Regions from separate parts of the Paenibacillus sp. 10L310 genome, predicted to be linked through region 1. Evidence: predicted binding sites of a transcription regulator. Region 1 holds the regulator's gene; the other holds the start of a gene.
What was found. Region 1 encodes CtsR, which represses protease genes until heat stress. Its sites were predicted from a motif close to ATGGTCAATAAAGGTCAAACA; they were not measured.

Region 1 (12,646 bases):
GACGACGAGGTAGATAGGCTGGGGGTGGAAGTGCAGCAATGCATGGAGCTGACCAGTACTAATCGGTCGAGGGCTTATCCAATAGCAAGTGATAATTCGCATGTTTCGTTTCGAATCTAGTTTTCAGAGAACGATCTCTGAAATGAAAATTGGTACATCACAGAACGTGTGTATGATTTTCAGTTCCATATCTGATTTTAAGAAGCTATGCTTCGACAAATCGCGTTTGGTGGCGATGGCGGAGGGGTTCCACACGTACCCATCCCGAACACGACCGTTAAGCCCTCTAGCGCCGATGGTACTTGGACCGCAGGGTCCTGGGAGAGTAGGACGCCGCCAAGCGAAGAACCACTGCCGATGTTATTCGGTGGTGGTTTTTATTTGTTTATTTTAGGGGATGCGGAAGCATCTCTTATTTGACTTTGTAAGAATCCTCTGACACACTCTAAGGGGTACATATATCAGATATCAGGCCATGATTTGGATTGATATAACTCTAGCGAATGGGGTGTAGGACAACATGGAAATTCAGAAATTGACGGTAGATGATTTTGAACCGGCGATGGCACTCTCCGAATATGCTTTTCAAGTAGTAATGAGTGAAGAACAGAAAGAAAAACGGCGGAGTCAATTTTCGTCACAGGATATATGGGGTGTATATGAGGACGGGCAGCTAGGAGCCAAACTTCACATCATTCCTTTTCAAACCTATATTCATGGCAGATCGTTCGAGATGGGCGGTATTGCGGGTGTAGCCACCTGGCCAGAGTATAGACGCAAAGGCTGGGTAGCGGGTCTGCTGAAGCATGCGTTGGAAGAAATGAATCGTAACAAACAGAGTATATCTTTCTTGCATCCATTCTCTTTTGGTTTCTATCGGAAGTATGGATGGGAGACGTATGTTGAATTTAAACGTTATAAAGTACCTACAGCTCATTTGCCTCAGAAAAAAGCGACACCTGGAACAATTCGGCGTGGGGATCCGGGCCTCAGCATATTAAAGGAAGTATACAGTGCTTATGCTGAGCGTTATAACGGAACTCTGGTTCGAGATGATGCAAGGTGGGAGAATTCAGTTCTTGTTAATGGGGCCAGCCAGAAGGCTGTATATTACGATGAAGCTGATGCAGCACAAGGTTATCTTTTATATGAGGTTAAGGAAAATAAATTTACCATTAAAGAGATCATCTATCTGAATGAAGAGGCTAGGCAAGGGCTGTGGACCTTTATTGCTAACCATGATTCCATGATCCAGGAAGTTACGTTGCAGGCGCCTGCCAGTGATACGCTTGCCTTCCAATTGGATAACCCACGGATTCAGCAGGAGATTGTACCTTATTTTATGGCGCGTATCGTTAGTGTAGAGCAGTTTATATCCCAGTATCCATTTGCAAGCCAGGACTCACCGGTTCAGATTGTACTTCAGGTAGAAGATGCCCACGCTCCATGGAATGAAGGGGTATGGCAATTAAACGTGGCAATGAACGGAACAGCGTCCATATGGAAAACAACGGAGCCAATTACTGATGATCAGATCATTAAGGTGGATATTCAATCCCTTACCGCGGTGCTGATGGGATATCGCAGACCAACGGAAATGGCACGAATCGGAAGAATTCACGGACCGAACACAGCAATCAAGGCTTTGGAACAAGCGATTCCTGAACGGGAAACCTATTTGCTCGATTTCTTCTGATGACTATTCCCACTGCTCCATTTAACTTGATTAGCTTATATAGAAATACGGCGTGATTGAAAGACAAATGGACTTCTCCAGAAATTTTGGGGAGGTTTTTTTGTGTCCGGGGAATATTTCGTGTAAAATCGTAAAAAATGAATAGTGACCCCACTTGGCAAAACCACAAAATATGCTATAATGGTTATAAAGTCAAAGAAAGTCAAAGTCAACTAAAGGTTTAATACTTAAGTAGCTTTCTTTCTACAATCTGATGCATGATCGCCAATATACGGGATTCATTTCATCGGAGGATCAAGGGAATATTAAAGGACCTTCGTGCTTCCTTCGCTCTCCTGTTGACACCATTGGAAGCAAGATTCGCTGTTTCCCTGATTGGTTAAATGGGTAGAGAAGGTGTACTCTGTGGGGGCGTGTGGGTCCTTATTGACTTAACGTTTCAGACAGTGGAGGATGATTGGATGCGTAATATCTCTGATATTATCGAACGATATCTGAAGAGTATTTTGCATGAAAGTCCCGAAGGAATGGTTGAAATTCAGCGTAATGATCTGGCAGATCAATTCTCATGTGTACCTTCCCAGATCAATTATGTCATCAGCACACGTTTTACACTCGAGAAGGGATACCTGGTAGAGAGTAAACGCGGCGGTGGTGGTTATGTTCGCATACAGCGCATTGAATTACCGGCCCAATCAGCTCTGCATAATCATTTGCACCATAGTATTGGTGAAGAGATCGGGCAGACAGCTGCCGAAGGTCTGATCTATCAATTGGAAGAAGCGCGCTTCTTGAACAAGCGGGAAGCCGGGTTGATGCGAGCTGCTGTATCTAGAGAGGTTATATTGGTCAAACTTCCTTACCGGGATCAAATTCGTGCCAGAATGTTGAAGGCGATGTTAATATCTTTGCTCGGTAAATGAAAACTATCGGGGTCAAAGGAGGTACATCAATATGCTGTGCCAAGAATGCAATAAACGTCCGGCGACACTTCATTTTACGAAGATCGTAAATGGAGAGAAGACGGAATTCCATATTTGTGAGTCATGTGCCCGTGAAAAAGGGGAAATGATCCCTGGAACAGCAGGTGGGTTTTCCATTCACAACTTGTTGTCCGGATTGCTTGATTTTGATCCAGCCGGCAAAAGTGGATCGGCAGGAACACCACCTGCAAAAGCTCTTCAATGTGAAGAGTGTGGTATGACGTACGCACAATTTAGTAAGATAGGCCGGTTCGGCTGCAGTTCATGTTATAAATATTTTGACAGTCGTCTGGATCCTTTGTTCAAGCGGGTTCATGGTAATACGTCCCATGTAGGCAAAGTGCCTGCACGAGCTGGTGGTCGCATCAAGGTGAAACGGCAAATTGCTGATCTGAAGCGTGAGCTACAAGAGAGCATCGCACAAGAGGAATTTGAAGAGGCGGCTCAGATCCGTGACCAGATCAGAGGACTTGAAAAAGGAATAGCTCAGGAGTAAAGTTTGTCATGAGTAGGAGGGATGCGTAATGCCTAATCTGCGCTTTACAGAGAAGGCGCTCAGCGACTGGATGCGCAGTGATGCGGCTGATTCCGAAATTGTCATTAGCAGCCGTGTCCGGATTGCACGCAACCTTCAGCATGTTCCGTTTCCGATGCTGGCTTCCAATGAGCAATCGGAAGAGGTGCTGAATAAGCTGAGCGAAGTACTTCAATACGATGACGTTCATGCCTTTGGGGATTTTCATACGTTGGATCTGATCGATATTGACGAACTCGACAAACGGGTGCTGGTGGAGAAACATCTCATCAGTCCAAGTCTTGCGAATGAATCCAGGAATGGTGCGGTTATTCTCAGTGAGGATGAGTCTGTCAGTATTATGATTAATGAAGAGGATCATCTTCGTATCCAGTGCCTCTATCCGGGGTTTCAGGTGAAAGAAGCCTGGGAGAAAGCTTCCGCAATAGATGATGCTTTTGAAGCGCACGTGGATTATGCTTTTGATGATCGCAGAGGATACTTAACCAGCTGCCCTACCAATGTAGGTACAGGCGTCAGAGCATCGGTCATGATGCACTTGCCTGCCCTGGTGATGACACAACAGATTGGCCGTATTCTAACCGCAGTTTCCCAAGTGGGATTGACGGTAAGAGGGATATACGGTGAAGGTAGCGAGGCGATGGGTAACCTGTTCCAGATCTCGAACCAGATTACTTTGGGACAGACCGAACAGGAAGTCATCGAGAACCTGCATGGTGTTGTGTTACAGATGATTGGTCATGAACGTACAGCGAGAGAACGGTTAATTACCGACTCCAGACTTCGGATTACGGATCGGGTCATGCGTTCTTATGGCATATTGTCTCATGCAGCTATTGTTGATTCCAAGGAAGCTGCACAGCGCTTATCGGATGTACGCCTTGGCGTGGATCTCGGATTGTTGGATGGACTGTCCATCACGGTAATGAATGAATTGAATGTGATGACACAGCCGGGATTTTTGCAGAAAACATTCGGGGAAGATATGCGCACAGATGAGCGTGACATATACCGTGCTCAGTTGATTCGTGATACGATCAATGCAGCGAAGCAGTCCTAGTTCAGCCTGATATAGTATTGAATTATGGTTTCATGCCGCATTGCGGCTTTTATATAATAAGGCATGTACAAATGCCAAATGACTTTATTCGCAGCATGGCTGCAAACAAAAATGATATGAAGAATACGACGGTTATTTCATTATATGACCCTCGTTTTATCCAAAACCATGGAGGTGCAGGAGATATGATGTTTGGAAGATTTACGGAACGGGCCCAAAAGGTGCTCGCACTCGCGCAGGAAGAAGCTGTCCGTCTCGGTCATAATAACATCGGTACTGAGCATATTTTGCTCGGCCTCATTCGTGAAGGCGAAGGCATCGCAGCCAAAGCACTGATCGGCCTGGGACTCGGATTGGAAAAAATTCAGGATGAAGTAGAAACGCTAATTGGCCGTGGCCAAGAGCAACCTACCAACATTGCATATACGCCACGTGCGAAAAAAGTAATTGAACTGTCTATGGATGAAGCTCGTAAATTGGGCCACACTTATGTAGGCACAGAGCATATCCTGCTCGGATTGATTCGTGAAGGCGAGGGTGTTGCAGCACGTGTGCTCAATAACCTAGGAATTAGCCTGAACAAAGCACGTCAACAAGTGCTGCAATTGCTTGGCAGCAGTGAAGCTGTATCCAGCCATAATGGCACACCTGCCAATGTAAGCACACCAACGCTGGACAGTCTGGCACGTGACCTCACGGCTTATGCGAGAGAGAACAACCTGGACCCAGTCATTGGACGTAGCAAAGAAATTGAGCGTGTCATTCAGGTGCTCAGCCGTCGTACGAAGAACAACCCGGTATTGATCGGTGAGCCAGGTGTAGGTAAAACAGCGATTGCTGAAGGCCTTGCACAAAAAATCATTGCAAATGAAATTCCGGAAACATTGCGCGACAAACGGGTAATGACCCTGGATATGGGTTCTGTAGTCGCTGGAACCAAATATCGTGGTGAGTTTGAAGATCGTCTGAAAAAAATCATGGATGAGATTCGCCAAGCAGGTAACATTGTCCTGTTTATCGACGAATTGCATACCTTGATTGGCGCAGGCGGAGCTGAAGGTGCCATCGATGCTTCTAACATTTTGAAACCGGCTCTGGCCCGTGGAGAATTGCAATGTATCGGTGCGACAACACTGGATGAGTATCGTAAATACATCGAGAAGGATGCAGCGCTTGAGCGTCGTTTCCAACCGATTACTGTAGATCAGCCTTCTCCGGAAGAAGCGATTCAAATCTTGCACGGCTTGCGTGACCGTTATGAGGCGCATCACCGCGTGAAAATTACGGACGAAGCAATTGTGCAGGCGGTTAAACTGTCTGACCGTTACATTACAGACCGTTTCCTGCCAGATAAAGCGATTGACCTGATTGATGAAGCGGGTTCCAAAGTAAGATTGAACTCTTACACGATCCCACCAAACCTGAAACAACTGGAAAGCCGTCTGGAAGATATCCGTAAGGAAAAAGACGCTGCAGTTCAAAGTCAGGAGTTCGAAAAAGCAGCAGCTCTGCGTGATACGGAACAAAAAATTCGTGAAGAGCTGGATGTAACGAAGAACCAGTGGAAAGAGAAACAAGGTCGCACCGATTCCGAGGTTACTCCTGAGGATATCGCACAAGTGGTAGCCAGCTGGACAGGAATCCCTGTGAACCAACTGAAAGAAGAAGAGACACAGCGTCTGATGAATCTGGAGTCTATTCTACATGAACGTGTCATCGGTCAGGATGAGGCAGTGAAGTCTGTCAGCCGTGCGGTTCGTCGTGCTCGTGCGGGACTTAAAGATCCAAAACGTCCGATGGGTTCATTCATTTTCCTCGGCCCTACAGGGGTAGGTAAAACAGAACTTGCTCGTGCTCTGGCTGAAGCGATGTTCGGCGATGAAAATGCAGTAATCCGGATTGATATGTCCGAGTATGGTGAGAAGCACTCGACTTCCCGACTTGTCGGAGCGCCTCCAGGATATGTTGGGTACGAAGAAGGTGGCCAGCTGACAGAGAAAGTTCGTCGCAAACCATATTCCGTAGTCCTGCTCGATGAAATCGAGAAAGCACATCCAGAAGTATTCAATATCTTGTTACAAGTGCTTGAGGATGGTCGTCTGACGGATTCCAAAGGTCGCGTCGTTGACTTCCGCAATACGCTGATCATTCTAACATCCAACGTGGGTGCCGAAGCGATCAAACGTAACTCTACACTGGGCTTCACTGCAGTTGTAGATGCAGGAGCAGATTATGACAACATGAAGGGGAAAGTGATGGATGAGCTGAAGAAAAGCTTCCGTCCAGAGTTCCTTAACCGGATTGATGAAATTATCGTGTTCCACTCACTTGAAGAAAAACACATCGCTGAAATTGTTACGCTTATGAGTGAAGAACTTCGTAAACGACTGCTTGAACATGAGGTCGATTTCGAACTCACTGACAATGCCAAGTCTTTCCTTGCGAAGTCAGGCTTTGATCCAGCTTACGGTGCGCGTCCGCTTCGTCGGGCGATCCAGAAGCATATCGAGGACAAATTGTCCGAAGAGTTGCTCACAGGTAACGTAACCAAAGGGGATTCATTGCTCATCGACGAAGAGAACGGTGCACTGTCTGTTACGAAAAAAGACGTGGTCGTTCCGTCCAATGAGGAAATCGAAACTAAATAATATTTAGCAAGCTTTGGAGTTAAACTTCAGCTTGTATTGATCCATAATCCTTAATCAAATCCTTCCCGGCTTCGGCCGGGGAGGATTTTTTGCACTTTGGACAGAAGACGGACATGATTATGTCAGGAACATGTGTAAAGTTTGCGATAATCCTTTACGAAAAATCTCAAACAATGGTAAACTTTTAGTAACCCTGCACGTCAGGGAGTTTGGGTGAAATTCGTCGAATAATGCAAAATGCTGTTATAAAATTAAATTATAGGAGTGCTGAAGTGGCCAAAGTTAAAACCAAGTTTCAATGTACGGAATGCGGCTATGAAGCCCCCAAGTGGTACGGTAAGTGTCCGGGTTGTCAGTCATGGAATTCAATGGTGGAAGAAACAGAGACGGTGGTCAAAACACAAGGGAGAAATTCTCCTCTGTTTGACAGTAAAGATAAACCGCTTCCTATCATAGATATAGATAGCGGTCAGGAACCGCGTGTACAGACTGGAATCGGAGAGTTGAACCGGGTATTGGGTGGCGGAATCGTTCCGGGTTCACTCGTTCTCGTGGGCGGAGATCCGGGTATTGGTAAATCAACGTTGATGTTGCAGACGTCCCATGCTTTGACGCATTCGGGTTTGCGTGTGTTATATGTTTCCGGTGAGGAATCAGTCAAGCAAACCAAATTGCGGGCAGACCGTCTCGGGGCACTCTCTGCCGAGTTGTATGTACTGTGTGAAACGAATATGGAACGTGTAGAGGAAGCGGTGGATCAGATCCAGCCGCATTTTCTGGTCATCGACTCCATTCAGACGGTATATCTTCCCGAAGTTACCAGTGCGCCGGGTAGTGTTGCACAGGTAAGGGAATGTACGTCAAGGTTCATGCGGATTGCCAAAGGCAGAGGCATTGCAACGGTTCTTGTGGGGCATGTTACCAAAGAAGGTGCTATTGCCGGTCCACGTATGTTAGAACATATGGTGGATTGCGTGCTTTATTTTGAAGGAGAACGGCATCATACGTATCGCCTGCTGCGTGCGGTGAAGAACCGTTTTGGTTCCACCAATGAGATTGGCATTTTTGAAATGGGTGAGGATGGACTTCGTGAGGTGGGCAATCCGTCCGAACTCTTTTTGTCGGAACGTCCACTGGGTGTAGCAGGTTCAACGGTAGTTGCCAGTATGGAGGGGACACGTCCTCTGCTCGTGGAATTACAGGCGTTGATCTCAACCACCCATTTCCCTTCTCCCCGCCGTATGGCAACAGGGGTAGATCTGCATCGATTAAATCTGATCATTGCAGTGCTGGAGAAACGGATGGGGATGTTTTTACAGACCCAGGATGCATACTTAAATGTAGCTGGTGGAGTACGGTTGGATGAGCCCGCTGTAGACTTGGCGGTTGCTGTCAGCATTGCATCCAGTTTGAGAGATGTACCGACCAAGCCAGACGACGTCATCTTTGGCGAGATCGGTCTGACAGGTGAAGTTCGAGCCGTATCACGGGCCGAACAACGAGTGAAGGAAGCCGCAAAGCTGGGCTTCAAACGAGTCATTTTACCAGAAAAAAGCTTAAAGGGCTGGAAACATCCTCGCGGGATACAACTGATCGGTGTGAATACCGTGGCAGATGCACTAGCGGTTGCTTTAGATTAGGGGGCATAACAAGATGAAAGATATGAGCCAACTGGATAATATGAATGAGTTGTTAAGGCTGATCGCACCAGGTACACCTTTCCGCGAAGGTCTGGAAAATGTGCTGCGCGCCAAGACGGGCGCACTGCTTGTTGTAGGATACAGCCCTGAAGTAATGGAAGTGGTGGATGGGGGATTCTCGATTAACTGTGATTTCTCCCCGAACTATCTGTATGAACTCGCCAAAATGGATGGAGCCATTATTCTTAGCGAGGATTTGAAGCGTATTCTTTACGCCAATACCCAGTTAATCCCGGATTCATCTATCTCTTCATCAGAGACGGGGATTCGTCACCGGACGGCAGAGCGTGTAGCAAAGCAAACGGGTAAATTGGTCGTATCCATATCGCAGCGCCGGAATATCATTACCTTGTATCAGGGAACACTTCGTTATTCCCTCAAGGAAATCGGGGTTATACTGACCAAAGCGAATCAAGCGATTCAAACCCTGGAGAAATACAAAGCGGTATTAACACAGTCCCTTACGAATCTGAGTGCTTCGGAATTTGAGGAATTAGTAACGATTCCTGAAGTGGTTAATGTGATTCAGCGTACCGAAATGGTGATGCGGATCAAAACGGAAATCCAACGGTACATTCATGAACTCGGGAATGAGGGACGACTCATTTCCATGCAAATGGAAGAACTTGTGGGTACAACGGAAGAAGAGGCCTGGTTATTGTATAAAGACTATGCCCGTGACGACAGTGATGACAAAATCCGTGAAATTATCGTGGGACTGAAAAGATTGTCGGACGATGAGTTGCTGGATGCACATCATATTGTCCGTCTTCTCGGCTATCCATCATCAGCGGCTACTTCTGAGGATTCGGTTGCCCCTCGTGGATTCCGGGTATTAAATAAGATCCCCCGCCTGCCCAATGTCATTATCCATAATCTGGTGGATCAATTCGAACAATTGCCTCATGTTATTATGGCTACAATTGAAGAACTGGACGAAGTGGACGGTATTGGTGAAGTTCGTGCCCGGACCATTAAGGAAGGCCTCAAACGTTTGCAGGAGCAAATGTTTATCGACAGACAGATGTAAGGGTTTGCCTATATAAAGGCTTGAAATGGATGAGGTGAAACAACGATGCTAACCAGATTCATTCCGAATCTCTTTACCCTGGGTAATCTGTTTCTTGGAATGATGGCAATTTTGCTTGCGATTGATGGAAATTACAGTTTGGCTGCCATTATGGTCATTGTAGCGATGCTGCTGGATGGTCTGGATGGCCGAGTGGCACGTGCACTCAATGCCCAAAGTGAATTCGGCAAGGAACTGGATTCCTTGTCTGACATGGTTTCCTTTGGTGCAGCACCAGCCCTGATCATATTTATGGTGTCGTTTCAAGATTCAATGCCGATCCTCGCCTGGATCGCAACAGCGGCTTTTCCGATCTGTGGAGCCATTCGTCTTGCACGGTTTAACGTTCGTCCGGGAATTCCCGGGTACTTCACAGGTCTGCCGATACCGGCAGCCGGCGGGGTACTGGCCACACTGTCCTTGTTCAATAAGGATATTGGCCCGGTTAGCATGATGATTGCTACGTTGCTGTTATCGTATCTGATGGTGAGTTCGCTTAAATATCCCAATTTCAAAAAGGTCGGTTTGCCACGCAAGGCAATCTGGATTGCACCATGGGTTGTGTTATTTGCGATAGCCGTAGCCGTTATTTTCCCGGAGCAGTTATCCAAGTTGATCTTTATTCCGTTGGTGTTATACGCCCTGTATGGAATGAAGCATAATGTGCGAACAGCGGCCTCACGTAGTCGGGCGAAAAAGCGCAAGGATGAGAAATCTTCCCGTCCTTCCGATCGTTAAGTCGCCTTGGGGACAACACTATACAAAGAAAGCACGTACTCTCCTGAACTGGAGAATGCGTGCTTTTTGTTTATTCAGATCTATTTACGGTAAAAGAAACCCTTACGGACGACATACATATCTTCTTACGACAGATTAAACATCCCTAACGTTGAACACTTCTGTGATTCGTGATTTACGACCTCTTCCATGTTAATGTCCAGCAGATTGCAGAGAGCCGACATGTAGAACAGGTTCCGCCCTAGCTCAGAGCTGATGACCTCTCTGCAGTTCTCACACAACTCACCTTCCACATGCGTTTCCAGCAGGCCCTTGGTTTGAGCGATATCGCTCTCCGGGGCATATTTCTGCTTGGTGGCGTGCAGCTCGATGCAGCCGCATTCGGTAATGGCTTTGGACACGGCACGGTTAACAGACGCTCCGGCTTGTCCCGTTTTGGACAGTACATCAATCAGGCTGCGATGACGCAACAACAGTTCAGAAACTTGATCCTGGAAAGCCTGTAAACTTAGCGTACTCATTTTGCCACTCACCTCGGGATATGAATTGAATTCATTATATGCCAATAATTTACCTACTTTCAACTGACGATTGCAACATTTCCAAAAAGTTCTTCCAGATGGGATTAGCAATTCAGGAATTGGATCATACTGGATATAAAGATCAAGATACATTGAAGGAGGTGCAGGGACTAATGTGGAAAAAAGGCATTTTAACTTTTACAGGATTGTGCGGTGCATGGTTCGGCTACACGGCATATCATCTGGCAGGAAAATCGGTCCCATGGATGGCGGAGTGGATTCAGTCAGCAGGATTACTGGGAGCTGGTATATCGACGCTGCTGGGAGCTGTAATGTTTATGGCTGTATGTAATATTGGTGGAACATTGATGGCAGACAGGCTGCATAGTGGAATTGATTCATTGGCAAAAGTACCTATGAACGAATTGGCTGCAGGTGCTGCAGGTACCGTTGCAGGATTGCTCGTGGCCTTGTTACTTTACCCTGTTGTGGGATGGATGGGGACGGCAGGAGAAGTGCTGCAAGTGGCGCTGACGGTGATTAGTGCTTATTCCGGTTATACCCTTGCCATGGCGAAGAAAGACGATCTGGGGGCCTTCTGGATGTCTGGACGATGGGGTCATCCCGAGGTGGACGAGGACAGACGGATGGAAGAACATAAAATTCTGGATACCAGTGTTATTATCGATGGGCGTATCGCTGATATATGCAAGACCGGATTTATTGAAGGCACGATCGTAATTCCGGAATTTGTTCTGGAGGAGTTACAGCATATTGCCGATTCATCGGATCTGCTCAAGCGAAACAGAGGACGGCGTGGACTGGACATTTTGAACAAAATCCAGAAGGAACTTGATGTAAAAGTCCTGATCTACGAGGGGGATTTCGAGGAAATCTCCGAGGTGGACAGCAAACTGGTTAAACTGGCTAAAGTGCTTCAGGGCAAAGTGGTCACCAATGACTTTAACCTGAACAAAGTGTGCGAACTCCAAGGTGTATCTGTGTTGAACATTAATGATCTCGCCAATGCGGTTAAGCCGGTTGTTCTGCCAGGTGAGGAGATCATGGTGCAGATCATCAAGGATGGCAAGGAGCATGGTCAAGGTGTAGCCTATCTGGATGATGGCACAATGATCGTTGTGGAGGGCGGACGCGAGTATATCGGCATGATGATGGAAGTGCTGGTGACCAGTGTGTTGCAGACTTCAGCGGGACGAATGATTTTTGCCAAGCCGAAACTGTTGGAAAAAGCCCAATAAAGCGGTATGATGGGTAGTGTATCGTTGAATGATATTGTATATCTTTGGACGATAAACTGACAGACAAGGCAGGGATTGCGGCATGGATAAAGGGTGGGGCGTTGTCATTGTGGCAGCAGGTCGCGGAACCCGGATGGGGACGACCGAGAGCAAACAGTTTCTGTTGCTGCAGGACAAGCCCGTTTTCATACATACGCTTGAGGTATTTGCTGTGCTGGACGAGATCCGCGAGATGGTGCTGGTCACAGGAACCGCAGATGTTGAACGCTGCCAGGATTGGGTAAAAGAATACCAACTGGATTCACGTGTCCGTGTTATCCCCGGAGGGAAAGAGAGACAACATTCTGTCCATAAAGGCCTTGAGGCACTTGGGACGGATTGGGTTCTCGTTCACGACGGGGTACGTCCTTTTGTGAACCATGAGCAGATCAAGGGAT
Region 2 (12,646 bases), on a different contig from region 1:
TATTAAAGATCATTTTACCATTCATTGCGAGATTTTATTCCTGGATGCTACAGATTCTGTACTTGTTCAGCGTTACAAAGAAAGCAGGCGCAGACATCCTCTGGCTCCTGAGGGCATGCCGCTGGACGGCATCCGACTGGAACGCAAGATGTTGGAGGAACTCAAAAACTCTGCGACTCAGGTACTGAATACAAGTACAATGAAGCCTGCTCAACTGAAAGAACGCATCATATCCCGTTTTTCTCATCTGGAAAGCCAAATGCTGTCGGTGAATATTACGTCGTTTGGATTCAAGTATGGGATTCCGATTGATGCTGATCTGGTGTTTGATGTACGTTTTTTACCGAATCCGCATTATATTGATCATTTGCGACCGAATACGGGACAGAATAGTGATGTGTATGAATATGTTATGAAATGGCCAGAGACACAGGCGTTTCTGACCAAGCTGCTGGATATGCTGCATTTCCTGATTCCGCAATACCGGAAGGAAGGCAAAAGCCAGGTTATTATTGGAATCGGCTGTACCGGAGGCAAGCATCGTTCGGTAGCAATATCGGAATATTTGGGCAAGATGTTGGGAAGCAGCGAGACAGAAGCTGTTACCGTGAGCCATCGCGACGCTGACCGGGACCGTCATTGAAGAGGGTGAAGGGATGAAAGAGGCCGGACCACGAAGAGAACGTCCGAGAATAGTTGTAATGGGCGGCGGAACCGGATTATCCGTGATGCTGCGCGGTTTGAAAGAGAAGCCGCTGGATATCACGGCCATCGTCACAGTTGCAGATGACGGTGGAAGTTCAGGCATCCTGCGCAATGAGCTACAGATGCCGCCTCCGGGCGACATTCGCAACGTGCTTACGGCACTGGCTGATGTAGAACCATTGCTTTCAGATATGTTGAAGTACCGTTTCAATACAGGCGCGGGGCTTGCAGGCCACAGCTTGGGAAATTTGATTTTGGCTGCAATGACGGATATTTCGGGCGACTTTGTGACCGCAGTGCGGGAGCTTAGCCGCGTGTTTGCCGTTCGAGGTGAGGTATTGCCAGCCGCAGGCCAGGCCGTTGTGTTGCATGCCGAGATGGAAGATGGGACAATTATTACAGGTGAGTCCAAAATCCCTGAGGCGGGTGGACGCATCAAACGTGTTTTCCTTGAACCGGATCACGTGGAGCCGTTGCCAGAGGCAGTAGAGGCCATTCGTCAAGCTGATGCTATTCTAATCGGGCCAGGCAGCCTCTATACAAGCATCCTTCCCAATTTACTCGTACCTAAGCTTGCAGAAGCTGTGGTAGAGGCTGATGCGGTGAAGATGTTTATCTGTAATGTGATGACACAGCCGGGAGAAACAGATAACTATACGGTAAGTGACCACCTTAAGGCGGTACACGAGCATATAGGTCATCAGCTCTTCGACTATGTTATCGTAAATAATGGTGATATTCCGCTGCAAGTGCAAAATAAGTATGCGGAAAAAGGAGCAAAACCGGTTGTACTGGATATGAATGTACTCGAAAGTGCCGGCTATCAGGTGGTTGCAGATACCCTTGTTCTGTTCAAAACCTATCTGCGTCATGATGCTGACAAGTTAAGTCATCACATCTACCAACTGGTACAAAATTGGATGTTACGGAAGAGGTGAAGTCCCATGTCGTTTGCAGCACAGACCAAAAAAGAATTAACCATGATCGAGAGCGAACCGTGCTGCGAAAAGGCGGAACTTTCAGCCCTCATCCGTATGCTTGGTGCAGTGCAGTTATCGAATAAAAAAGTGATCTTGGATATTTCGACGGAGAATGCCGCGATTGCAAGACGGGCATACTCTCTGCTTAAAAAGCATTTTCAAGTGCATACGGAATTACTGGTCCGCAAAAAAATGCGGCTGAAAAAGAACAATGTATATATTGTTCGTATTCCAACCATGGTACAGGAGATTCTCAATAGTCTTCATATTGTATCTGAGGGCTTTCTCTTTACCCCAGGGATCAGTACGGAATTGTTTCAGCAAAACTGTTGTAAACGGGCCTATCTTCGCGGTGCATTTCTGGCCGGTGGATCGGTTAATAATCCGGAAGGTTCCTCGTACCATCTGGAGATTGCGTCTATGTATGAAGAGCACTGTCAGGCACTGGTTGACCTGGCCAATGAATTTCATCTGAATGCCCGGTGTATAGAACGGAAAAAAGGATTCATCCTATACATTAAGGAAGGCGAGAAAATCATTGAGCTGCTCAGCATCATTGGTGCTCATCAGGCCTTGTTCAAGTTTGAAGATGTACGAATTATGCGAGACATGCGTAACTCCGTTAACCGGATTGTCAATTGTGAGACCGCCAACCTGAACAAAACGATTGGAGCGGCGGTAAGACAAATCGATAATATCCGGTTGTTACAAAAGGAAGTTGGTCTGGAATCTTTGCCTGAGAAACTTCGCGAAGTGGCGGAGGTTCGACTCGCTCATCCGGATATCAACTTGAAGGAAGTTGGCGAGCTCCTTAAAGGTACAGTCAGCAAGTCGGGAGTGAACCATCGGCTTCGTAAAATTGATGAGCTGGCTGAGAAAGTACGCACAGAACGTTATGGTTAAGACGGAGTAGGGTAAAGTAACAAGGTCCGCTGTTTCTGCTGAACAGAAAGGTCGGGAAAGTCAACCGTTAAGGATCTGGGAGACTCACTTAGGTCATTGGATGCGCTGTGCAAAAGATGAAATTAGGGCAAGATAATGTCCTCCAAAGCACCCTGAGTTTTTTCTTCTAGTGTCCTGCACGGGTTAATGGTATAATGTTGTTTAAATATAATTGTGTATTTAATGTCCAGATTTCATAATAGGGGGTAAGTTTCCATGACAAAGCACCCGGTAGTTGTCCGTTTGAAAACGGGTCTCCATGCCAGACCTGCTGCACTGTTCGTTCAAGAAGCGAATAAGTACTCGTCTGAAGTGTTCGTCGAGAAGGACGACAAAAAAGTTAATGCAAAAAGTATCATGGGGATCATGAGCCTTGCAATTAGCACAGGTACGGAAATTCAGATTAGTGCAGAGGGCGCGGATGCCGAACAGGCTGTAAACGCTTTAGTTAGTCTGGTAAGCAAGGAAGAGCTCGAAAACCAATAAGATATGATCAATCCAATGAAGAAGTCCCGAAAGGGGCTTTTTTGCGTTATTGACGTATTTGCTATCGTCAAGTGCAACATTATGGAATTTGTCCCGTCTGTTAAGGTATCAAATCGTTTAAAGTTTGAGATGTTAACACATAAGGAGGCTATCGTGATGGGTAAACAATGGATGAAACCGTTTGGTGCGGTGCTGGTGGCAAGTACATTGCTTGTTGGAGGAACAGCATGGGTTGCACCAGGTAACTATGCTTACGCTGCAGAGGTTCAGGGAGTACAACAGAATGTGATTAATGTTGTGGGTAAAGGTGAGATTCAGGTGAAGCCTGATATCGCGTATCTGTCTATTGGTGTGAACAGTACTGCAGAGACAGCTGCATCTGCTCAAAAAGCGAATGCTGCCAAAGTTCAAAAAGTATCCAACTTGCTTAAGAATACGTGGAAGATCAGTGCAGACGACATTCAAACGAGTCAGTTCTCTGTACAACCCAACTATACGTATAGCGAAAAAGACGGACAACAAATTAAAGGATATACAGCGCATCATACGCTGACAGTCACATATCGTCAAATGGACAAGATTGGCGAGTTGCTCGATGCTGCTTCGGGTGCGGGTGCCAACAATATTGAAAACGTACGCTTTACTGTAGAAAATCCGGAAAGTTATGAATCCCAAGTGATTGAAAAAGCTGTTGCCAATGCAGATGTGAAAGCGGGCGCCATTGCAAAAGCAGTTAAACGTCAACTGGGTGCTGTTCTTTCCGTGAGCCAAGGTGATGCCGATGTGCCTGTATTCTATGCAAGCGAGGCGTTGATGTCCAAAGCACAAGATACAGCAGGTGGTACTGAGATTGAAACAGGCCAGGTTAAAGTAAGTACAATTCTGAATATCACGTATGAAATGAAATAAACAAGATCGAACTAAGGATTGTAAACTCAAGAACCTTTTTAAGTGTCATTTGAAGGGTACAACGAAATAATGACAAAGACTTTGTCCTGTGGACAGAGTCTTTTTTTGTTGGAAAAGCAAACTTTGATGAAGTTATATAGAAGGGTACCTTTTTGAAGCAACATGAAATGCTGTATATTGGTATCTTTTTTGTATAGTTGTTCGTGACAAAAAGGTCATATCCCCATATATTTTCCTACTGATATTCATCAACATTGTAACTCGAGCTGTAAACCTTTCCGAAATCGGGTTAATTATAATAGAGAGGTGAGCGTATGAGATATGCGATCAGGTCAGGATTACATACGCAATGATCCCTAATTGTGAATTCAGAGAGGAGTTTTATATATGACATCATGGAAAAAATGGACAAGTGCGTTGCTTGCAACAGGAATTATTGTAGGTAGCGGTTCGGTGTGGCAGGACAGTTCGGTTCAGGCGGCATCGGTATCCTCGAAAGTGACAACCACAGCTGAGGTGACCCTGAAGTCGGGTGGAAAAACACTGACTCAAAAAGGACTTCTTCAAGGTGGTTCAACTTGGGTATCTCTTACGGCAGTTAAAGATGTGGCAGGTGGAACGCTGAAATATGATGCGAAAACCAAGTCATATACGGTAACAGCAGCCAACAATGCGATGACCGTTAGCCTGATGGATGGACAGCCAAACGTTTATATTAACGGTTATTACCCTCAGGTGGAAGCGAAATTGATTCAGGGTCGATTGTATATTCCATTCTCAGCAATGAGAGATTATCTGGGTGTACAGGGGAATTGGGATGCCAAAACCAAAACGTTGACACTCAGCAAGGTGAAACAAAATAACGTTAAAATTAAAGCAGCAACAGTTAATGTCACTGTAAAAAATGCTGAAGTAGATGTTCAATATCCGCAGGTGAGTGGACTTGCCAGCAAAGAAGCTGAAGCGGCGATCAACAAAGTGCTGAAAGACGAAGTGGATGCTTATGTAGCTGACTTCAAGAAACAGACATCTGAATTCGGCGGTGCAACAGCCAACCGTCCATATGCATTTGAGAGCTCCTATATAGTGACGTACAACGAAAAAGGCGTGCTGGGACTCATTACACAACGATACGAAGATTATGCTGGCGCTCATGGTATGACATACCGTACGGGCCACACCTTTGCACTGGACACAGGTAAGGAGCTTACGTTAGATGATGTGCTGCAAAATAACAAAACCATGCGCGAGACGTTGAGTAAAAAAGTGGGTGAACAACTGAAAGCCCGCGGCGGGTACCTCGACGGTTACAAAGGGTTAAATAAAGATCAAGATTTCTATGTGACACCAACGGGTGTAGTTGTGTTCTTCCAGTTGTATGAGTATACGGCGTATGCAGAGGGATTCCCTGAAATGCCATTTACGTATAAAGAGCTTCTCCCTAAAGGCACGGAACCTTTCAGTAATGTAAATGGAACCAAATAAAGAATCATTATTATGCACTCTCAAGTTTTCTTCCTTATAAAATGAAAAAAGAAGCCTTCATCATAATTATGATGAGGGCTTCTTCTCGTATAGACAACACAATTATATGTTGCTGATTACGTTAGGTGCTGACTATGTTAACGCATAGACCGTGGTCTACGTCACACTTAGATGCCTTGTGATCCTACGTTTTCGATAACTTTATCAATGATACCGTAATCGGCGGCTTCAGCAGCACTCATGAAGTAGTCACGATCTGTATCTTTCTCAATCCGCTCCAGCGGTTGACCTGAACGCTCAGAGATGATGCGGTTCAACGTATCACGCATTTTCAGGATGCGGCGAGCACGGATTTCGATGTCAGAAGCCTGACCTTGTGCACCACCAAGTGGTTGGTGAATCATAATTTCACTGTTTGGTAATGCAAAACGTTTACCTTTTGCACCGGCATTCAGCAAGAATGCACCCATGGAAGCCGCCATACCTACACAGATGGTAGATACATCCGGTTTGATGAATTGCATTGTATCGTAAATCGCCATACCGGCTGTAATCGATCCGCCTGGGCTGTTGATGTATAAGTGAATGTCTTTCTCCGGATCTTCCGCAGCCAGGAACAACATCTGTGCCATAATGGCATTAGCCACTACGTCATTAACATCGCTACCAAGGAAAATAATACGATCCTTCAGCAATCTGGAGTAGATGTCGTAGGCGCGCTCACCCCGGTTGCTCTGTTCAACGACCATTGGAATAAAACTCACGTGAAAAACCTCCTTGGAATGTAAATGTTATTGGTGTTTATACTTAAACTGTTACCGTATTACCCACATAATAAACAATTCCAAACAAAAAGTCAAAGAAAGTCAAACTAACTTGCAAAAAAAAGAAACCTTTCCGGTTTCATTGGTTAAATGGGTTATGAGCTGTTAAATAAAAATGGCGCGCCCGCCAAGAATCGAACTTGGATCTCAGGCTTCGGAGGCCTACGTCATATCCATTGGACCACGGGCGCACATTATGTGACAGCAATAATGATTATAGCTCATGAAATATTTAATTGCAAGCAGTTCGTTGTGGTATTGGTTTGGATTAACCTAAAAATGATCATGATGAAGAAGAGTGGATAAAGAGTGCATTTAAGTAAATGCTATTAGAGGTTTTGGACATGCTGTATGAAATGTGATTGTGAGCGATATGTAGATTGAATTCATGTGTTTCTTCTATATATGGTATGCGTGAGCTAGTCCTAGATCATGGAAGTCTAGGATTGTGAAAATAGGCGCGTACAAACGCTGCATGCGTGTCGAAATAACACGTTGAAACACTTGCATGTCACGTCAGTTTTAGGTAGAATAGACGTGGGACTTAAAAAGTTAACCCGGGACGTTTTAGGGCCACGAAAGAGAGCTTAGAACGAGAACTTGCGGGAGTGGAAAGCATGCGAACGATTTTAGAAGTACAAAAGCAGCTTCTGCCTGATCTCATGGATATCTTGAAAAAGAGGTATACGATTCTGCAACAGATCATGTTATCGGATGTGATCGGACGGAGAACGTTAGCTAATTCCATGCAGATGACCGAGCGGGTTCTGAGGGCTGAGACCGATCTGTTAAAGGCTCAGGGACTTATTGAAATTGACAGTGCAGGAATGAAGATCAGCGAGGCAGGGTATGATTTGCTGCAGCAGTTAGAGCCCGTAGCCAAAGAGCTGTTCGGATTATCCGAGCTGGAAGAGCGCATCAAGCAAGCATACGGTCTGCAAAAGGTAGTTGTGGTTCCTGGCGATTCGGACGTTTCTCCATTTGCCAAAAGGGAACTGGGCAGAGCCGGAGCGAAGGCTCTCGGCAATATCATGAGTGACAACGACGTTGTCGCCGTTACTGGCGGTTCAACAACGGCCGAAGTCGCAGAACAACTAAATCCGCCAACATCGCTCAAAGGTGTCTGGTTCGTACCAGCACGCGGTGGACTTGGAGAAAGCCTTGAAATTCAGGCTAATACGATCGCATCCACAATGGCAAAACGGGTAGGGGCGCAATACAAACTCCTGCATGTACCGGATTTGCTCAGTGATCATGCCTATGAATCATTAATCCAGGACCCTAGTGTTCAGGAGATTCTGCAGCTGATCAGGCAATCACGGATTGTTATTCATGGAATTGGTGATGCCGTAGAGATGGCCAAAAGACGCAAACTTGCGACGGAGATTATAGATGAACTTCAGGAGCAAGGGGCCGTATCTGAATCTTTCGGTTATTACTTTAATGATCAGGGTAAGGTGGTACATACCATGCTTACACTGGGTATGCGACTTCAGGATATTGAACGAACCGATGTTGTGATTGGAATTGCAGGTGGCAAAAGCAAAGCTGCTGCTATACATTCCGTGTTACGATTTGGTCAGGAAGATATTCTGATTATTGATGAGGCTGCTGCCGAAGTCATCGTTGCTGAAATGGAATAAGGTTTTACTTTGCATCACAACTATTGTTGTCTTGACGGACTTCACCGTCTGTCTTGAATATATAAGTTTCATAAAAAATTAATCAAAACTTGGGAGGAACTTACTCATGATTAAAGTAGGTATTAACGGTTTTGGACGTATTGGACGCTTGGCATTCCGCCGTATTCAAAATGTAGCAGGCATCGAGGTAGTAGCAATCAACGACTTGACTGACGCTAAAATGCTCGCTCATTTGCTCAAATATGATACAACTCAAGGTCGCTTCGATGGCGATGTTGAAGTACACGATGGCTTCTTCAAAGTGAACGGCAAAGAAGTTAAAGTATTGGCTAACCGTAACCCGGAAGAACTTCCTTGGGGCGACCTGGGCGTAGATATCGTTCTGGAATGTACTGGTTTCTTCACAACTAAAGAAGCAGCTGAGAAACACTTGAAAGGTGGAGCTAAGAAAGTTGTTATCTCCGCACCAGCTACTGGCGACATGAAAACCATCGTTTACAACGTAAACCATGAAATCCTCGACGGTACTGAAACTGTAATCTCCGGCGCATCTTGCACAACAAACTGCCTGGCACCTATGGCAAAAACACTGCAAGACAAATTCGGAATCGTTCAAGGTTTGATGACTACAATTCACGCTTACACTGGCGACCAAAACACGTTGGATGCTCCACACCCTAAAGGTGACTTCCGTCGTGCTCGCGCAGCAGCTGAAAACATCATCCCTAACACAACTGGTGCTGCTAAAGCAATCGGTCTGGTAATCCCAGAACTGCAAGGCATCCTTGATGGTGCAGCTCAACGTGTACCAGTAGCTACTGGTTCCCTGACTGAGCTCGTAACTGTTCTGAACAAAAAAGTAACTGCTGAAGAAGTTAACGCAGCTATGCAAGAAGCTTCCGATCCAGAAACTTTCGGATACACAGAAGACGAAATCGTATCTTCCGATATCCAAGGAATCACTTTCGGTTCCCTGTTTGATGCAACTCAAACTAAAGTTCTGACTGTTGGCGACCAACAATTGGTTAAAACTGTAGCTTGGTATGACAATGAAATGTCCTACACTGCACAATTGGTTCGCACTTTGGAGCACTTTGCAAAAATGATTAAGTAATATCTGTAATAACATAGAGCGGAAACAGATGCTATATTGTTTCCGCTCTTTATATATCTACATTTTGCAAATTTCTCAAAAACACCAGGATTGACGAGGGATTTTAGCTCTTGATTGGTCCACCAAATACATGGGTGCGGAGGAAATACAGATGAACAAAAAAAGTGTACGCGATATCGAATTGACAGGAAAACGGGCTTTTGTCCGTGTAGATTTCAATGTGCCGCTCGAAGATGGTAAAATTACAGATGACAAACGTATTCGTGCAACGCTTCCTACAATCAACTTCTTGATTGAAAAAGGCGCTAAAGTCATTTTGGCAAGCCACATGGGTCGTCCTAACGGCGAAGTGGTTGAATCCTTGCGTTTGACTCCAGCAGCTGAGCGTTTGTCTGAATTGCTTGGTAAAACAGTTGTTAAAGCTGACGATTCCGTTGGTGACGCTGTTAAAGCTCAAATCGCTGAACTGAACAACGGCGACGTATTGTTGCTTGAAAACGTTCGTTTCCACGCAGGCGAAGAGAAAAACGATCCGGAACTGGCAAAACAATTTGCTGAACTGGCTGATGTTTTCGTTAACGATGCGTTTGGCGCGGCTCACAGAGCACACGCTTCGACTGAAGGAATCGCTCACTTGCTTCCAGCAGTGTCCGGTTTGTTGATGGAGAAAGAACTTGAAGTGTTGGGTAAAGCAATTTCCAACCCTGAGCGTCCTTTCACAGCTATCATTGGTGGATCCAAAGTTAAGGACAAAATCGATGTAATCGACAACCTGCTGAACATTGCAGACAACGTAATCATCGGTGGCGGTCTGACTTACACGTTCTTCAAAGCACAAGGACATGAAATTGGACAATCCTTGCTGGATGATTCCAAACTTGATGTTGCTCTCGGTTTTATCGAAAAAGCGAAAAAATTGGGCAAAAACTTCTACCTGCCGGTAGATATCGTAGTATCTGACGATTTCAGTGCGAAAGCAAACACACAAATCGTTGACATCGATGGTATCCCAGCAGATTGGGAAGGTATCGACATCGGTCCTAAAACACGTGAGATCTATGCTGATGTAATCAAAAACTCCAAATTGGTTGTGTGGAACGGACCAATGGGCGTATTTGAAATCGAGCCATTCTCCCACGGTACTCGTGCAGTAGCGGAAGCTTGCGCTGAGACAGAAGCTTACACTGTAATTGGTGGCGGTGACTCCGCAGCAGCAGCTGAGAAGTTCAAATTGGCTGACAAGATGAACCACATCTCTACAGGTGGCGGTGCATCGCTCGAGTTCATGGAAGGTAAAGTACTTCCAGGCGTAGTGGCATTGAACGACAAGTAAGTTTTAGTAGCCTATAGCATGAAGGAGTTGAAACCCATGAGAACACCGATTATCGCAGGTAACTGGAAAATGTTCAAAACGGTTTCCGAATCCAATGACTTCATTCAGGAAGTTAAAGGAAAAGCGGAAGTTGAAGGCGTAGAGACTGTAATCTGCGCACCGTTTACAAATCTGCCATCCCTGGTAGAAGCCGTTAAAGGCACAAACATCAAAATTGGTGCACAAAATCTTCATTTTGAAGATAACGGTGCATTCACAGGTGAAATCAGCGGCGTGATGCTGAAAGACCTGGGTGTGGATTATGTCATTATTGGTCACTCGGAGCGCCGTCAATATTTTGCGGAAACCGATGAGACTGTCAATAAAAAGTTGCATGCAGCATTCCGTCACGGTTTGACTCCAATCTTCTGCCTTGGTGAGACGCTTGAAGAGCGTGAAGCGAACCAAACAAAAGACGTATGCAAAGTGCAAACAGTAGCTGCTTTTGCAGGTCTGTCTGCAGAGCAAGCGGCCCAAGTTGTTATCGCTTATGAGCCAATCTGGGCGATTGGTACAGGCAAATCCTCCACTTCCCAAGATGCGAATGAAGTTATTGCTTACATTCGTACGCTGGTGAAGGATCTGTACAACGAGACGGTTGCGAATGCAGTTCGTATTCAATACGGCGGCAGTGTTAAACCAGAGAACGTAACAGAATACCTCGGACAAAGCGACATCGACGGCGCACTTGTTGGCGGTGCCAGCTTGCAGCCGGCTTCGTTCATCGCGCTTGTTGAGGGGGCGAAGTAAGATGACAGCTCCAAAACCTGTAGCACTGATCATCATGGATGGCTTTGGTCTGCGTAACACGGTGGAAGGCAATGCGGTAGCGCAAGCCAAGAAACCGAACTATGACCGTTTCATGAGCCAATTCCCACATACAACGCTCACTGCTTGCGGTGAAGCTGTAGGTTTGCCAGAAGGGCAAATGGGAAATTCCGAGGTAGGTCACCTGAACATTGGTGCCGGCCGGATCGTATACCAGGATTTGACCCGTATCTCCAAATCCATTCGTGACGGCGAGTTCTACGACAATGAAACACTTGTCAAAGCCGTTCGTGAAGCGAAACAAAGCGGCAAAAAACTTCATCTCTACGGCTTGTTGTCTGATGGCGGCGTACATAGTCACATCGACCACCTGTTTGCTATGCTAGATCTGGCCAAAAAAGAAGGAATGAATGATGTATATATTCATGCTTTCATGGATGGCCGTGATGTTATGCCAGACAGTGGTAAAGACTTCATGCAGAAACTGATCGCTAAGATTGAAGAAGTCGGTGTAGGTAAAATCGCTACGGTTCAAGGTCGCTATTACGCGATGGACCGTGACAAACGTTGGGAACGGGTTGAGAAATCATACCGTGCCATCGTTTATGGAGATGGACCAAAATACACTGACCCACTCAAAGCGGTTGAAGAATCGTATGAGAAATCCGTATTTGATGAATTCGTTGAACCAACGGTTATCGTTAAAGCGGATGGTGAGCCGGTAGGTTTGGTTGAGAGCGGCGATTCCGTTATCTTCCTCAACTTCCGTCCTGACCGTGCGATCCAGTTGTCGCAAGTATTCACGAACCAGGATTTCCGCGGTTTTGATCGTGGTCCGAAGTTCCCTGTGGGCTTGCACTTTGTATGCTTGACTTTGTTCAGCGAGACGGTTGAAGGTTATGTGGCTTATTCGCCGAAGAACCTCGACAACACCCTGGGTGAAGTCCTTGTACAGAACAATAAAAAACAACTGCGTATTGCAGAAACTGAGAAATACCCGCACGTTACCTTCTTCTTCAGCGGTGGTCGTGATGTGGAGCTTCCGGGCGAAACTCGTGTACTGATCAACTCACCAAAAGTTGCAACGTATGACCTGCAACCAGAGATGAGTGCGTATGAAGTAGCTGATGCATGTGTTCGCGAGATCGAAGCAGACAAACATGATGCCATCATTCTGAACTTTGCTAACCCTGACATGGTTGGACACTCCGGCATGCTGGAGCCTACCATCAAAGCGGTTGAAGTAACAGATGAGTGCATGGGCCGTGTTGTGGATGCAGTACTTGCCAAAGGCGGCGTTGTACTGATCACGGCGGATCATGGTAACGCGGATATGGTGTTCGATGAGAAAGGACGTCCGTTCACAGCTCATACAACGAACCCGGTTCCATTCATCGTTACGGATGCCAATGTAACTT

Region 2: a site for CtsR is predicted at 6,360-6,380, ahead of clpP (ATP-dependent Clp endopeptidase proteolytic subunit ClpP). Genes of this name have one in related genera too.

What each region holds. Positions count from the first base shown of each region.
Region 1 is NZ_JBFTKC010000026.1:18-12,663, forward strand. Features, by position in the region: partial or broken rRNA gene AC1DE7_RS28955 (23S ribosomal RNA) at 1-82, shown strand, start outside; rRNA gene rrf (5S ribosomal RNA) at 226-342, shown strand; gene AC1DE7_RS28965 (GNAT family N-acetyltransferase) at 521-1,696, shown strand; gene AC1DE7_RS28970 (CtsR family transcriptional regulator) at 2,158-2,619, shown strand; gene AC1DE7_RS28975 (UvrB/UvrC motif-containing protein) at 2,651-3,175, shown strand; gene AC1DE7_RS28980 (protein arginine kinase) at 3,204-4,274, shown strand; gene AC1DE7_RS28985 (ATP-dependent Clp protease ATP-binding subunit) at 4,460-6,922, shown strand; gene radA (DNA repair protein RadA) at 7,195-8,562, shown strand; gene disA (DNA integrity scanning diadenylate cyclase DisA) at 8,576-9,652, shown strand; gene pssA (CDP-diacylglycerol--serine O-phosphatidyltransferase) at 9,698-10,429, shown strand; gene AC1DE7_RS29005 (nucleoside triphosphate pyrophosphohydrolase family protein) at 10,555-10,950, opposite strand; gene AC1DE7_RS29010 (PIN/TRAM domain-containing protein) at 11,124-12,209, shown strand; gene ispD (2-C-methyl-D-erythritol 4-phosphate cytidylyltransferase) at 12,292-12,646, shown strand, end outside.
Region 2 is NZ_JBFTKC010000030.1:7,100-19,745, reverse strand. Features, by position in the region: gene rapZ (RNase adapter RapZ) at 1-643, shown strand, start outside; gene AC1DE7_RS30240 (gluconeogenesis factor YvcK family protein) at 657-1,643, shown strand; gene whiA (DNA-binding protein WhiA) at 1,650-2,588, shown strand; gene AC1DE7_RS30230 (HPr family phosphocarrier protein) at 2,844-3,113, shown strand; gene AC1DE7_RS30225 (SIMPL domain-containing protein) at 3,270-4,022, shown strand; gene AC1DE7_RS30220 (stalk domain-containing protein) at 4,410-5,507, shown strand; gene clpP (ATP-dependent Clp endopeptidase proteolytic subunit ClpP) at 5,675-6,271, opposite strand; tRNA gene AC1DE7_RS30210 (tRNA-Arg) at 6,448-6,522, opposite strand; gene AC1DE7_RS30205 (sugar-binding transcriptional regulator) at 6,949-7,974, shown strand; gene gap (type I glyceraldehyde-3-phosphate dehydrogenase) at 8,081-9,088, shown strand; gene AC1DE7_RS30195 (phosphoglycerate kinase) at 9,240-10,421, shown strand; gene tpiA (triose-phosphate isomerase) at 10,458-11,210, shown strand; gene gpmI (2,3-bisphosphoglycerate-independent phosphoglycerate mutase) at 11,212-12,646, shown strand, end outside.